3 regions of the Dactylosporangium sp. NBC_01737 genome follow, and region 3 is predicted to be linked to each of the others. Evidence: riboswitches for the same ligand, from Rfam matches in the RefSeq annotation. Region 3 holds a riboswitch; each other region holds the start of a gene.
The links. Region 3 has a riboswitch for cyclic di-AMP ahead of OHA72_RS52905 (C40 family peptidase). Riboswitches for the same ligand answer to the same signal wherever they lie in the genome.
Positions count from the first base shown of each region.

Region 1: linked by a shared signal. The riboswitch ahead of OHA72_RS17195 (hypothetical protein) and the one ahead of OHA72_RS52905 (C40 family peptidase) in region 3 are both predicted to bind cyclic di-AMP.
Region 2: linked by a shared signal. The riboswitch ahead of OHA72_RS59740 (coiled-coil domain-containing protein) and the one ahead of OHA72_RS52905 (C40 family peptidase) in region 3 are both predicted to bind cyclic di-AMP.

Region 1 covers NZ_CP109153.1:3,800,649-3,805,335, forward strand. Annotated here, with positions in the region: gene OHA72_RS17180 (TetR/AcrR family transcriptional regulator C-terminal domain-containing protein) at 1-228, opposite strand, end outside; gene OHA72_RS17185 (FAD-dependent monooxygenase) at 298-1,530, shown strand; gene OHA72_RS17190 (diguanylate cyclase domain-containing protein) at 1,565-3,103, shown strand; cyclic di-AMP (ydaO/yuaA leader) riboswitch at 3,151-3,294, shown strand; gene OHA72_RS17195 (hypothetical protein) at 3,471-4,148, shown strand; gene OHA72_RS17200 (polyprenyl synthetase family protein) at 4,665-4,687, opposite strand, start outside.
Region 2 covers NZ_CP109153.1:12,940,312-12,944,998, reverse strand. Annotated here, with positions in the region: gene OHA72_RS59745 (LysR family transcriptional regulator) at 1-580, shown strand, start outside; gene OHA72_RS59740 (coiled-coil domain-containing protein) at 577-1,593, opposite strand; cyclic di-AMP (ydaO/yuaA leader) riboswitch at 1,597-1,734, opposite strand; gene OHA72_RS59735 (HPF/RaiA family ribosome-associated protein) at 1,949-2,422, shown strand; gene OHA72_RS59730 (condensation domain-containing protein) at 3,364-4,687, opposite strand, start outside.
Region 3 covers NZ_CP109153.1:11,481,147-11,485,833, forward strand. Annotated here, with positions in the region: gene OHA72_RS52900 (helix-turn-helix transcriptional regulator) at 1-183, shown strand, start outside; gene OHA72_RS52905 (C40 family peptidase) at 351-1,352, opposite strand; cyclic di-AMP (ydaO/yuaA leader) riboswitch at 1,361-1,510, opposite strand; gene OHA72_RS52910 (MerR family transcriptional regulator) at 1,652-2,086, opposite strand; gene OHA72_RS52915 (MFS transporter) at 2,110-3,516, shown strand; gene OHA72_RS52920 (VOC family protein) at 3,527-3,931, shown strand; gene OHA72_RS52925 (VOC family protein) at 3,965-4,345, shown strand; gene OHA72_RS52930 (hypothetical protein) at 4,356-4,687, shown strand, end outside.

The sequences.
Region 1 (4,687 bases), 6.3 Mb from region 3:
ATCCCGGGACGCGGGGGGTCGGGCCACGACGGTGCCGACCCCCGGGACCGCCTCGACGAGCCCCTCGTGGCGCAGCGCGCCGAGCACCTTGGTCGCGGTCGCCATCGCGACGCCCCACTCGCGGATGATCTCCCGGGTCGACGGCACCCGGTCGCCGGGCCGCAGGTCGCCGGCCCTGATCCGGTCGCGGATCAGCCCGGCGATCCGCAGGTAGTGCGCTTCGGTCACGAACCGATTCTAGTGCACTAGTGCACCGGACCGTAAAATGGCAGTTGACAGTGTTCGTACGCTGTACGCATGGACATTCTCATCTCAGGTGCGAGCGTCGCCGGCACGGCGCTGGCGTTCTGGCTGCGGCACGCGGGGCACGCGGTCACCGTCGTGGAGCGGGCGCCCGCCGTGCGCGACGGCGGCTACGCCATCGACGTGCGCGGCACCGCCCTGCGGGTCGCCGAGCGCATGGGCATCGCCGACCGGGCCCGCCGCGCCGGCACCGACACCCTCGGCACCAGCTTCGTCAACGCCGCGGGCAAGCGGATCGCGACCCTGCCGCTCGGTTTCGGGGTGCTCAGCCCTGACGACATCGAGATCATGAAGGGCGACCTCACGCGCCTGCTGTACGACACGGTCCCCGGCGGCGTGGAATGGATCTTCGGCGACACGGTCACGGCGCTGGACCAGGGCGCGGGCGGGGTGCGGGTGACCTTCGCCCGGAGCGCGCCGCGCGGCTTCGACCTCGTCCTGGGCGCCGACGGCCTGCACTCCGCGGTCCGGGCGCTCGCGTTCGGCCCGCCGGAGCGGTTCGTGCACGACCTCGGCAGCCGCATGGCGATCTTCACCGCCCCCAACGAGCTCGGCATCGAACGCTGGCAGCTGATCCACAACGCGCCCGGGCGGGTCGCCAGCGTCAAGACCGACCCGGGCAACGCGACGATCAAGGTCAACCTGCTGTTCGGCGGCACCGGCGGCACCGGCGGCGCCGACCACCGCGACCGTGACGCCCAGCGCCAGCACGTCGCGGCGGCCTTCGAAGGCTGCGGCTGGCACGTGCCGCGCCTCCTGGAGCACCTGCGGACCGCGCCCGACTTCTACTACGCGCCGAACGCGCAGGTCCGCATGGACGCCTGGACCCGGGGCCGGGTCGCGCTGGTCGGCGACGCCGGCTACTGCCCGTCGCCGCTCACCGGGCAGGGCACCGGCCTCGCCCTCGTCGGCGCGTACACCCTGGCCCGCGAGCTCGCCGCCGCCGGCGACGAGCACGTGGCGGCGTTCGCCCGGTACGACACCGTGCTGCGCGACTTCGTCGAGGTCAACCAGCGGGCCGCGCTCGCACCGGCGAAGGGGTTCGCGCCGCGGACCGCCCGGGAGGTGTGGCTGCGCGACCTCAGCATCCGCATGCTGCCGCACGTGCCGTGGCGGCATCGGATCTTCGAGGCCATGACGAGGGACGCCAAGCGCGCCTCCGAAGCGTTCGAACTCTGCACGGACGACGCACATTTGCTTAGGATCGGGGGTGATACGTCGATGTGAGGGTGCAGGGTCGGCCGGATCGGGGTAGGCAGCCGTGGATCGTGATCGGGACATGGCGATGGCCGCGATCCGCTCCGTCTACACCATCACCGGCCGCATCAACACCGGCAGCACCGTCGCCGAGACGCTGCACCGCATCGCCGAGGCCGTCGTCGAGAGCGTCGGGTTCGGCGCCGCGGTGGTCAACTACCTGCATCCCGAGGGCGTCTACGAGGCGGTCGCGATCGCCGGCCCCGAGGAGGCCCGCGCCGAGCTGCTCGGGGTGCGCTACCCGGCGGCCGAGTTCGACGCGCACCTCGCCGACGCCGACGAGTGGGGGCAGCTGCGCTTCCTGCCGCACGAGCGGCACAACGACGGCATCCAGTCCTGGATCCCCTCCCCGGCCGAGGGCGCCGACCAGGTCCCCGACGAGGAACGCTGGCACCCGCTGGACGCCCTGTTCGCGCCGCTGTGCGCACCGGACGGTTCGCTGGTCGGGATCCTCAGCGTCGACCTGCCCGCGGACGGCAGACGCCCAGGCGCGTTCCAGCAAGAGCTGCTGGAGATGCTCGCCGCGCAGGCCGGCATCGCGATCAACAACGCCAACCTGGTCGAGGCGCTGCGCCAGGAGCGCCGGCACCTGGAGGCCAGCGAGGCCGCGTTCCGGCTCGCGTTCAACGGCGCCGGCACCGGCATGTGCATGATCGGCCTGGAGGGCGCTGACCTGACCCGGATCGTCCGGGTCAACCCGACCCTGTGCGAGCTGCTCGGCCGGGACGAGGACGTCCTGGTCTCGATGCGCTTCGGCGACTTCATCCACCCCGACGACTTCGACCACAGCCGGGAGGTGTTCGCCGGCGGTACCGGATCCGTCCGTGACTACGAGGTCCGCTGCGTGCGCGGCGACGGCGAGACGATCTGGATCTCCGCCACGATGTCGGTGGTGGCCGGCTCGCCCTCGTTCGCCATCACGCAGGTGCAGGACATCACCGGCCGCAAGGCGACCGAGGCCGACCTCGTGCGGCGGGCCTCCCGCGACCCGCTCACCGGGCTGGTCAACCGCGACGCCTTCACCGAGCCCCTCGCCACCGCGATCCGCCGGGCCCGCACCGAGGCCGTCATCAGCGCGCTGCTCTTCTGCGACCTCGACGACTTCAAGGTCATCAACGACACCCTCGGCCACGACGCCGGCGACGCGGTCCTCGTCGCCGTCGCGCACCGCCTCGTCTCCCTGGTCAGGCCCACCGACACGGTCGCACGCCTCGGCGGCGACGAGTTCGTCGTCCTCACCGGCAACGTCACCGTCACCGACCTCGGCGCGCTCGTCGACCGCCTCGAACGCTCCGTCTCGGCACCGGTCACGCACCAGGGCCACATCATGCGGGTACGGGTCAGCGTCGGCGTCGCCGTGATCGATGACACGGTCGACGATGCGGGCGCCGCACTGCGCGCCGCCGACCGCGCGATGTACCTGGTCAAGGGCGGGCGCCACGCCGGAGGGGTGACCAGGCGGGTGACCGCGTTCGGTGATCGTTCGGGTGCGCCGGGTGGTATGCCGTTGCTGCGGTTGGCCCGCCCCGAAGCCGCCCAGTAGGGTCGTGAGGTCCGCTCCGGTCGACCTGCACCGCATCCGGTGCTGCCGGGCGGGCGCCGTCGAGTCGCGAGACGTTCGCGAGCCGGGGACCCACGTAGTCCTCTGGGGTGTATCCGTGGCCGAGCCACGGTAGGGCGAAGCTTCCCGCCCGAACCCGTCAGCTAACCCGGTAGGCGGCACCGGAAGGAGTCTGCCGATGATGGCCGCCCGCCCGCCGTCGTAGCGCCTCACCACTGATTCCCCCCTTCCAGCACGCCGCCGTCCGGCGCCGTGCCGATGCCGCATGTCTGTCTTCGATGAAGGACCTTCAGTAGTGAAGCCATTGCCACGTCAATTCCATCCTCGACATCGCCGGCCGGCGCTCAGTGTGAAGACCGGCACCGTCTCGGTCGCCGTGCTGTCCGCCACGCTGCTGGCCACCCTGCCCGCCGACTCGCCGTCGATGTTCACCGGCTCCGCGTATGCCGAGTCCGGGGCGGTCGCGTCCGCGTCGCCGTTCTCGTCCCCTGCCGCGTCGCCCTCCGTGTCCGCGTCACCGTCGCCGTCCTCGGCCGGGCCGCTCGCGGTCGCGGTGCCGGCGGCGCCGCCCGTGCCGCCGGCACCGCCGGTCGTGCGGCCCGTCGCCGGGCTGAACCAGCGGCAGATGGACAACGCCGCGCTCATCGTGAAGCAGGGCCGGGCGCAGGGCATGCCCGACCGGGCCCTCGTCGTCGCGATCGCGACCGCGATGCAGGAGAGCAACCTGTACAACGTCGCCAGCGCCGCGGTGCCGTCCTCGCTGCAGCTGCCGCATGAGGGCGTCTCCTCCGACCACGACTCGGTCGGGCTGTTCCAGCAGCGGGCCAGCCAGGGCTGGGGCACGGTGGCGCAGCTGATGAACCCGTCGCACTCGGCGATGCTGTTCTACAACGCGCTGTCCCGGGTGCGGGGCTGGGAGCGGATGAGCGTGACGGCGGCCGCGCAGGCGGTGCAGCGCTCGGCGTTCCCCGGTGCGTATCAGAAGCATGCCGGCCGTGCGGAGCAGGTGGTCGGCGCGCTCAGCTGAGATGCCCGCAGTGACCGGCCGGCGCCCGTGGGGTCCCGGCCGGTCGCGGCTCTGCGACGGCGCGGTAGTGGCTGCCGGGTGCGACCGGCTTCGATGACTACTGCGCCCCGGACGCCGATCTCCTCTCTTTCCGCATGATCGAAGGACGCCCCAGGCCGCCGGGGCGACCACCGCTGTCCTTCGATCATGCCGGCAAGATCATCCACCCGTCCCGGAACCCGCGACCGCCGGCAGGACGATCCAGCGCGTGACCCGTCGCACGTCGCTCCCGCCGTGATCAACGCTGCGTGTTGGTCACCCGGGCAGCCGCGGGATGACTTCGATCACACCGCAAGATCGCGCGGGTTGTGGGTTCCGCGGCTTTGTGGGTCGCGGGTCAGGCCGGGTGGCGGGTCAGGCCGGGTGGCGGGTCAGGCCGGGTGGCGGGTCAGGCGGGGTGGCGGGTCAGGCGGGGTGGCGGGTCAGGCGGGGTGGCGGGTCAGGCGGGGTGGCGGGTCGCCCAGCGGGCCAGGGCGATCAGCTCAGCGACCGCGGCCGGC
Region 2 (4,687 bases), 1.5 Mb from region 3:
GACCGTGATCCGGTTTCTGCTCATCCCGGCGATGGAGCGCCTGGCCCGCGACCACCCGGACGTGACCTGCTCGATCACCGAGCTCGACGGCCCGCCCGCGCTGCGCGAGCTGCGCCTCGGCGGCCTCGACCTGACCATCACGGAGCGCGACGCGAGCCTCGGCCTGGAGTCACGCCGGCAGGTGCACGTGGTGCCGCTCGCCGAGGATCCGTACCGGGTGGTCGTGCCGTCGGACTGGCCGCCGGTGCACTCCTACGGCGACCTTGCCGACCGGCCGTGGATCTGCGGGCCGCCGACCTCGACGACCGGGCAGGTGCTGGAGCGGCTCGGCCGGGAGCGCGGCTTCACCCCGCGGCGGGTGCACCTGTGCGTGGACTATCCCGCCGTCCTCGCCCTGGTCGCGGCGGGGCACGGCGCCACGATCGCGCCGGACCTGGCGCTGCGGGGTGTCGCCTCCCCGGGGCTCTGCGTGACCGACCTGCCGGTCGCCGGGGCGCGCCGGCTGGACGCGCTCGTCACCGCCGGCAGGGCGGCCCTGCCGGCGGTGGAGGCGTTGCTCGGTGCGCTCCGCGCCCTCTAGTAGATCGACATGTGGACGTGGTTGGTGTGGTCGCTGCTCGGGTCGCCCTGACCGCTGCGGTACGCGTGCCAGCCACCCGCCGGCGTCCAGATCTGCTTGAACCAGATCACGTACATGACCCCGAGCGCCGTCGCGTTCTTCACCAGCCAGGCGGCCAGCTGCGTGCCGTACTCCTTGGACGCGCCGGTCGCCACCCCGCCGAAGCCCTTCGCGTCGGCGGCGAAGTCGCAGGCCCGGCCCTTCGGGTGCTCATACGGCTCGCCCGGCGGACGCCAGCACGACACGAAGTGCGTGAAGCCTGCCTTCTGTACCTGCTGCAGCGCGTGCAACGTCCTCGGGGTCAGGCATCCCTTCGTGGTGGGGTCGTCGGTGGCGCACGACTCGGTGGGCCAGGATCCGTCGGCCCTGCGAGGCGCCGGCTCCGCCGCCTTGCTCGTGGTGCCGCCACTCAAGGTGGTGGAGGCGTCGACGGCGTCCTTGGACTGGGCGAGGGCCCGTTCCAGCTCGGCCTTCTGCTTCGACATCACCGCCATGCTCGCCTGCTGCTTGGCGACCTCGGCGTCGATCGTCGCCTTCGTCCTGCTCAGCTCGTCCCGCAGCGCCGCGACCTGCCGCAGCTGCTCGGCGTTGCCGCGCGCGATGACCTCCAGCGTGCTCACCCGGTCGGCGAACGCCCCAGGCGTCCCGCTGTTGAGCAGCGTCGCCGCGCTGCGCAGCCCGCCGCCGTTCTGATACGCCGCGATCGAGATGGACTGGGTCTCCTCGTGCAGCTTCGCGTACCTCGGCTCGATCGCCGTCTGCTGCGCGGCCAGGTCCTTCTGCCGCTGCAACGACGCGGTGAGGGCGTTCTGCGCGTCGATGTACGCGCGGTTGGTCTCGTCGAGCTTCTTGATCAGCGCCGGGTCGCCGCCCTCACTGGCGTTCGCCGGTGAGGCAGTGCCGAGCACCACGGTCGGGGTCAGGAGGATCGCGAGCGCCGTCACGACGGCGACGATCCACGGAGGTCTGGACATACTGTTCCCTCCATCGGCCGCTTACCGGGTGAGCTGACGGATTCGGGACGGAACAGTCGCCCCTACCGCGCAAAAAGCGCGGATTCACCCCAGAAACTTGGTTCCCCGGCCCGTTGGAGCACGGCTCAGCGGCGGCCGCGCCGGCACGGTGAGTGCCTACGAGCGGGCCGCCGCCGACCCTAACCACCTGCGATTTCATCCCCCTGCGGACCCTCGGTAACGTCCCGGCGGCGTTCTGCAGCCGGGCGGTTTCGGGGTGGTAGGCTAGCCTCCTAGGAAGGTTTGGGGGACATGAACAGGGTCATCGCGGGGTATGCGGTGATCGTCAAGGTAAGCAACGGAAGGGGTCTCGGACATGTCGAGAAGTGCTACGAGCACACCGGCCACCGTCGAGGACTGCCTGCGCGTCGGTGCCGGCTTCTCTCTGGGGGACAGGGCCTGGATCGCCGAGCAGTTCGCCACGCTCGACAGCCGCCTGGCCGCGTTCCCCGTCGACGCCACCGAGCTGGAGGTGTCGGTGAAGGACCGCGCCGCCCGGGGGCAGAAGGTGACCCTCGAATGCTGGATCGCCGGCCAGCAGAAGATCGTGACGACCTCGGCGGAGGAGGATCTGCACGCGGCGCTCAACGACGTCCGCGACGACCTGCGCCGGCGGCTGAACGACGCGAAGACCCGGCAGGAGCCGCGCAACAACCGGCACCTGCGCGAGAGCACCATCACGGATGTCATCTCCCCGGAGCTGACCCCGGCCCTCGACGACGCGTCGCCCGAGGCGGTGCCCGCCGAGACGGCGGCCGCCGGCGACGAGGGTGCGGCCCGGGGCGCGTAACGCCTGGCGCGTAACGCCTGGCGCGTGCCGCCCGCACTGACGCTCAGCCCGGTCGCCGATCGCCGGCGGCCGGGCTTTCCGCTTTTCTCGGGCAGCTCCGATGCGCTGGTTGCTCTTCGCGTGCGTGTTTGTCATGCCCGTAATAGAAAATCCATCACGGCTGCGGCCTTGGTGGTTCCGCGCAGCCTGCGGCAGCGCGACCGGTAGCCCGGTCACCGTCCGTGCCGTAGTTCCGCACTCACATGATCCAGCGCCGTCGGGCGCAGCATTCGGTGCTACAACACCGCCGCTGGCCAAAAAACGAAACCATCGATCACTAGACCGGGTAGTACCAACGCTCGGACGGCGATCTTCCGGCCCCGCCCCGTGATCGAAGGACAGCCGCGGTCGCCCGGACGACCAGTCCGGTCCTTCGATCATGAGCGGGGCCGGCACCGATCGACGCCGATCGGCGCAGCGCAGCGATTTGGGCGATTTGCGAGAAGTCGAAGCCGCCGACAATGCAAGTTACCAACGTCGATCACTAGACCGGGTAGTGCCAGCGCTCGAACGGCGATCTTCCGTTCTGGCTCATGATCGAAGGCGCCCTGTGGTCGTCCGGACGGCCACCCGGATCCTTTGATCAAGCGCCAAGATCGTAGATCTTGGCGCGGGCGAAGCCGGCGCTGCGGTATGGGTGATTTGTTCGTGTCTTTGAACCAGCGACGGTGTTGTAGCACCGAATGATGACCTCGACGGACCTGGATCATGTGAGCGCGGACCTGGCTTGGCATCACCTCGACACGGCACGGACGGTGACCGCGCTACCGGTCGCGCCGCCGGAGGCTGCGCGGAGCCACAAAGACCGCAGCCGTGCCGGATTTTCTATTACGGGCATGACGAACGCGCACGCGAACAGCAACGGAAGGCAGCCAGCGCATCGGCGAAGACGTCGCAACGCCTCAGCAGGCGTCGTGGTACAGCTGTGCGGTGGTGACGCCCCCGTCAACGGCAGCTTTGACGACGAGGCGTTCGAGGCCGTCGAGGAAGCCCAGCGGGCCGCGTTCGCCGAGGAAGCCGTGCTCCGCGCACAGCATCAGCTCCGCCGTGTCGCTGAGGTCGGTCAGGAAGAGGAAGAAGTTGGCGTGCTTCGGCAGCCGGTCGATGACCGGGGCGCGGAGCTTCGTCGCCGGCAGGGCGGCGTGGATCGCGTCGGCGAGGTCGGCGTCGGGGAGCGGGGGCGGCGGGGTCTGGTCCTGGACCGAGAAGCGGGTGTCGTTGAAGAAGCAGTAGCCGTCGGGGGTGATCGAGCGCTGGGTGGCGATCTCGGTGAAGATGGCGTCGAGCTTGCGGGGGTCGTACTCGCAGTGGGCGTAGGCCAGCAGTGCCGCGTCGGAGGCGCGGTGCAGCAGGCCGCCGATGGTCTCGTCGGGCTGCCGGGGGAAGCCGGGGTGCTGGGGGAAGTCGAGCCGGAAGAGGGCGTTCTCGTTGAAGGCGCCGACCAGGGCGCGGCTCGCCGGCCGGAAGCGGGTCGACACGATCATGCGGAGCAGGGCCTCGCGTTCGCCGGTGTACGCGGCGAGCTGCAGCGTGATCGCGGCCAGCAGGACGGTCGCCGGTGGGACGCCGAACCGGGCGGCGAGGCCGTTGGTGGCCAGGGCGAGGGCGGGGGACTGGATCTGGCCCCAGTCGAGGTTGGGCGGCCGGCCGTCGCGGTTGCTCTCGATCATGCGGGTGGGGACGCCGGTGAGGTGCTTCGACCAGTAGCTGAGCGCCTTCGCCTCGCGGCGCAGGCCGATAGGGGAGGTCTCGTACTCGACGCGTTGCAGTGGCTGCTGGCCGGGTTCGACGGCGATCGGCGGGTCCTGCAGCAGGTTGAGCAGGTCGCCGCGGACGATCGCGAAGCTCCAGCCGTCGACGGCCATATGGCTGGCGGCGAGCAGGACGGCGACCGGGGTGTCGTCGCGGGTGAGGACCGCCACCCGTAGCGGCAGGTCGGCGCCGATGTCGAACCAGGGTCTGCGCAGCGCTTCGCCGAGTTCGGCGGCGGCTTCCTCGGTACCGCGGTCGCCGACGTCGTGGATCCGCAGCGGGATGTCGCCCTCGCCGATGACGCGTTGCCGTGGTCCGTCGGGGGTGTCGACGTACACGGTGTGCAGCGAGTCGTGCCGCTCGACGAGCCGGCGCACAGCGGTGGTGACGTCGCGCAGGTCGCGGCCGGCGGGGACCGGGCACTGGACGAGGAGGTTCAGGGTCGAGTCGTGGGGCGGCAGCCAGCGGAACACG
Region 3 (4,687 bases):
CCGGAGACCCTCCGGAAGATCGAGTCCGGCCGCGTCGCCACCCCCGCGTTCCCGACCATCGCCGCGATCGCCGACGTCCTCGGCCTGTCCCTCGACGCGGTGTGGTCCGAGATCAACCAGTCGGACGGCGAGGCCGGACTCGCAGGATCGACCCGCACCGCACCCGAGCGACTGGCCTCGTAGCCCGGCGCGCGGGTTTCACGGTCAGCGACCGGCACCGGCAGCTACGTGACGCAGCGTCCTTGATGCTGGGGGCTCGCGGTCACCGACAACGGCACAATGTGACGGCCCACCGGCGGCGCTGCGGGGGGCGCAGGCGGCCGGTGGGCCGGTGCAGGTCCTGCCGGACGTCAGGACACCCGGCCGTAGCCGTACAGGGTGTCGATGTCGACCGGGGCGACCTTCACCACGGTGCGGCTGTTGGGGGCGTGGATGATCTGGTTGTTGCCGATGTAGATGCCCACATGCCCGAGGCCGTTGTAGAACACCAGGTCGCCCGGGGCGAGCTGGCTGCGGGAGATGTGGCGGACCTTCTGCCACTGCTGCGCGGCGTTGTGCGGCAGGGACACCCCGGCCGCCTTCCACGCCATCATGGTCAGCCCGGAGCAGTCGAACGTGTTCGGTCCGGCGGCGCCCCACACGTACTTCTTCCCGAGCTGCGCCCACGCGTAGCTGACCGCCTTGCCGGCCGTGCCGGAGACCGCCGGCGGCTTGCCGGGTGCCGGGGGCGCCGCGGTGGTGGTCGTCTTGGCCTTCGCCGCCGCGGCTGCGGCAGCGGCGGCCGCTTCGGCCTTGCGCTGCAGGTCGTCGAGGCGGGCGATGTCGCCCTCGATCTTCTTGCGGCGGGTCTCCAGCTCGATCTTCTGCTGGCTCTGCGCGGCACGGGTCTCGTTGAGCCGTTGCTGCTCGGCGTTGAAGGCGTCCTTCGCCGCGGTGTACGCGGCCAGGTCGCGCTGCTGGCTGTGGGAGATCTGCTGGAGGGTGCCGACGCGGTCGGTGAAGGCACCCGAGGAGCTCGCGCCGAGCATGAGCGACCAGGTGCCGAGGTGGCCACCGGTCTTGTAGGCGTTCACCGCGAGCGTGTCGGCGGTGACCTGGGCGGCCTCCATGGTCGCCTGCAGCGGTGCCAGGTCGGCCTGCAGCTTGGTGATCGCCGCCTGGGTGGCCTCGAGGTCGCCGTTGACCTTGTTGTACTGCTCGACGATGTGCTCGACCTCGTTGTTGCCCTTGTCGATCTGGGCCTGGAGCTCCTCCGGCGTCGGATCCGCGTGCGCGGCGCAGGCCGGAGCGATCAGCGCCGACACCGCCAGCGCGACGACCGCGGCACGCAGCGTCGTGCGTCCGTTGAACACGGCACAGTCCTTCTTCCTTTGACCGCCTACCGGGTTAGCTGACGGATTCGGGCGAGAAGAAGGCGCGCCCTACCGCGCCGCGGCGCGGATTCACCCCATGGGAAACCTGGTGGTTCCCCGGCTCATCGACCGTCGCCCGTATGCAGCGACGCGCGGCCGACGACTCGGCGGCGGCTGCCCGGCCACCCCGGCGGGGCGGGCGACATCCGGCAGCCAGGCCAAACGTAGCGGCCGCACAGACCGCCGGGCCTCGATCTAAGCCACACTTAACGAAGACTTGGCGAGGAGCTGCAGATCATCTACGGGGTGCCGGTCAGGCGGCTGGGCGCCCAGAGCTGATCGGCGTCGCCCGCGGCGATCCGCCCGCGGTACACGTCGATCTTGTGGTCGATGAGCTTGAGGTTCTCCTGGATCTCCGCGAGCCGGGCGTGCACGTCGGCGCGGTGCGACTCCATGAGCGCGAGCCGCTCCTCCTCGTTGCCGGGTCCGGCGGCCACCAGCTCGGCGTAGCGCCGGATGAACCGGATCGGCATGCCGGTGGCGCGCAGCTTCGTGCACACCACGATCCACTTGAGATCGAGGTCGTGATACCGGCGCTGGCCGCCGCCCGTGCGGTCGACCGGGGTGACGACCAGGCCGGCCCGCTCGTAGTAGCGCAAGGTGTGCACGCTCACCCCGGTGCGGCGGGCGGCCTCGGCGATGCTGAGGCCGGGCTGCGGTTTGACTTCGAGCACGCTCTAGATTTTAGCGTCGCGTGATGAGCGACATGACGCACGCGGACCGGCGGCGCCGGATGCTGGTGCTCGCGGTGTGCTGCACCAGCATGGTGGTGGTCGTGATGGACATCTCCATCGTCAACGTGGCGCTGCCGGCGATCGGCCGCGACCTGCACTCCCCGGTGTCCGGCCTGCAGTGGACCGTCGACGCGTACACCCTGGTGCTGAGCAGCTTCCTGGTGATGGCCGGGTCGCTCGCGGACCGGGTCGGCCGGCGGCGGGTCTTCCGGCTGGGGCTGATCGCCTTCGGGCTGGGCTCCCTGGCGTGCAGCCTCGCGCCCGGCATCGGCTGGCTGATCGGCGCGCGAGCGCTGCAGGCGGCCGGCGGCACCATGCTCAACCCGGTCGCCATGGCGATCATCGCCACCGCGTTCCCGGACCGCGGCGAGCGGGCCCGCGCCATCGGCGTGTTCGGCGCGGTCTCCGGCCTGGCGCTGGGGCTGGGTCCGGTGCTCGGCGGCGCCCTGGTCGACGGGTTCGGCTGGCGCTGGATCTTCTGGGTCAACGTGCCCGTCGTCATCGTCGCGCTCCTGGGTACGGCGCTGTTCGTGCCCGAGTCCCGCGCCGCCCGCCCCCGGCGCTTCGACCCGGTGGGCCAGGCGCTGGTGTTCCTGGTCCTGGGCAGCGCCGTCGCCGCGATCATCCAGTCCGGCGAGCTCGGCTGGACCTCCCCGGCCGTCGTGGCCCTGCTCGCCATCGCGGTCGCGGCCGTGCTGGGCATCCTGTGGTTCGAGCCGCGCCGCGCCGACCCGCTGCTGGACCTGCACCTGTTCCGCAGCCTGCCGTTCAGCGCGGCCATCCTCACGGCGCTGCTGGCCCTGTCCGGCTTCGGCGCGTTCCTGTTCGTGACCACCCTGTACCTGCAGGAGGTCCGCGGCCTGTCCCCGCTGCGGGCGGGCCTGTGCCTGCTCCCGGTCGGCGCGCTGATCATCGTGCTGTCCCCGCTCGCCGGCCGGATGGTCGCCGGCCGCGGCCCCCGGCGCCCCCTGCTGATCTCCGGCGTGGCCCTGGCGCTGGGCGGCGCCGCGTCGCTGCGGCTGGGACCGGCCACGCCGATGCCCGTCGTGCTCGCCGTCTTCCTCCTGTACGGCGTCGCCCAAGGCACCGTCAACCCACCCATCAGCAACTCGGCGGTCTCCGGGATGCCGGCCTCGATGGCCGGCCTGGCGGCCTCCCTCGCGTCCGCCGGCCGGCAGACCGGCATCACGCTGGGCGTCGCCGTCTCCGGCACGATGGTCGGCGCCGCCGTCACCCACGGCCAAGCGGCGTTCACGACCGCCGAGCACCGGGTGTGGTGGCTGGTGATCGCGCTCGGCGCCGGCATCACCGCCCTGGCCCTGCTCAGCACGGGCCGCGTGGCGGTACGCCATCCGCCCGGCCGGCACTGACCTGCCGGGTATGCGGATGTTGCATCTCGGGTTGCGGGTCACCGACCTGGAGCGCTCGCTCGCCTTCTACACCGCGGTCGGATACGCGAAGATCGGCACCGCCCCCGAGACGGGGTTCGGCAGCCTGACCATGCTGCAGCTGCCCGGCGACCTGTTCGTAAGCCTCGAGCTCGTGCACGACCCCGCCAGGCCGGTGACCGACATCAGCGCCGTCAACCACCTCGTCATCCAGGTGGACGACAAGAGCGCCACCATCGCCGGGCTGGCCACCAGGGGCGTCGAGGCCGAGCCGCCGGCGGACCTGGGGCCGGGCATGCGCTCGTCGTGGCTCACCGACCCCGGCGGCTACCGGATCGAGCTCGTGCAGTGGCCACCCGGTCATCCGGCCGGCATGACGGCGGCCGACCTGGGCTGACCGGCCTCCGGCACGGGCGGTTACGGTGATCGGATGGCATGCCGCATCACCGAACTGGTCCTGGACGCCCGCGATCCCGACCTGCTGGCGCGGTTCTGGTGCGAGGTGCTGGGCTATGTCGAGCTGCAGCGCATCGGCGCGGACATCGAGATCGGGCCACCCGGCGCCGGCTTCGGCGGCCCGCTGCCCACCATCGTGCTCAACCAGACCGACGAGCCCAAGACCGGCAAGCTGCGGCTGCACATCGACGTGAACGCCACCGACCGGGACCAGGACGAGGAGCTGGAGCGGCTCCTCGCGGCCGGCGCCCGGCGCGCCGACATCGGGCAGACCGGCGAGGAGTCCTGGCACGTCCTCGCCGACCCCGAAGGCAACGAGTTCTGCCTGCTGCGCCGACGGGTACCGGCCGTGTAGGCGGCGCCGGATGACGGACAGGACCGACCTCATCCAGGCTCCGGACTGGACCGTCACGCTGGTCTGTGGCGCGTCCGGCGTCGGCAAGTCGCGCATCGCGGTCGCGCTGGCCCGGCGGTACGGCGTACCGCTGAGCGAGGTCGACGACATCGTCACCGCGGTCAAGGCGTTGACCACGCCCGATCAGCTGCCGGCGCTGCATCTGTGGGACACGAGCGTGGCGGCCCGGGACTGGACGCCGGCGCGCATCGTCGGGCACACGGTCGCGGTGGCCGAGGCGTTGCGGCCCGGGATCGAGGCGGTCATCGCCGATCACGTCGGGTCGGCGGCGCCGGTCGTCAT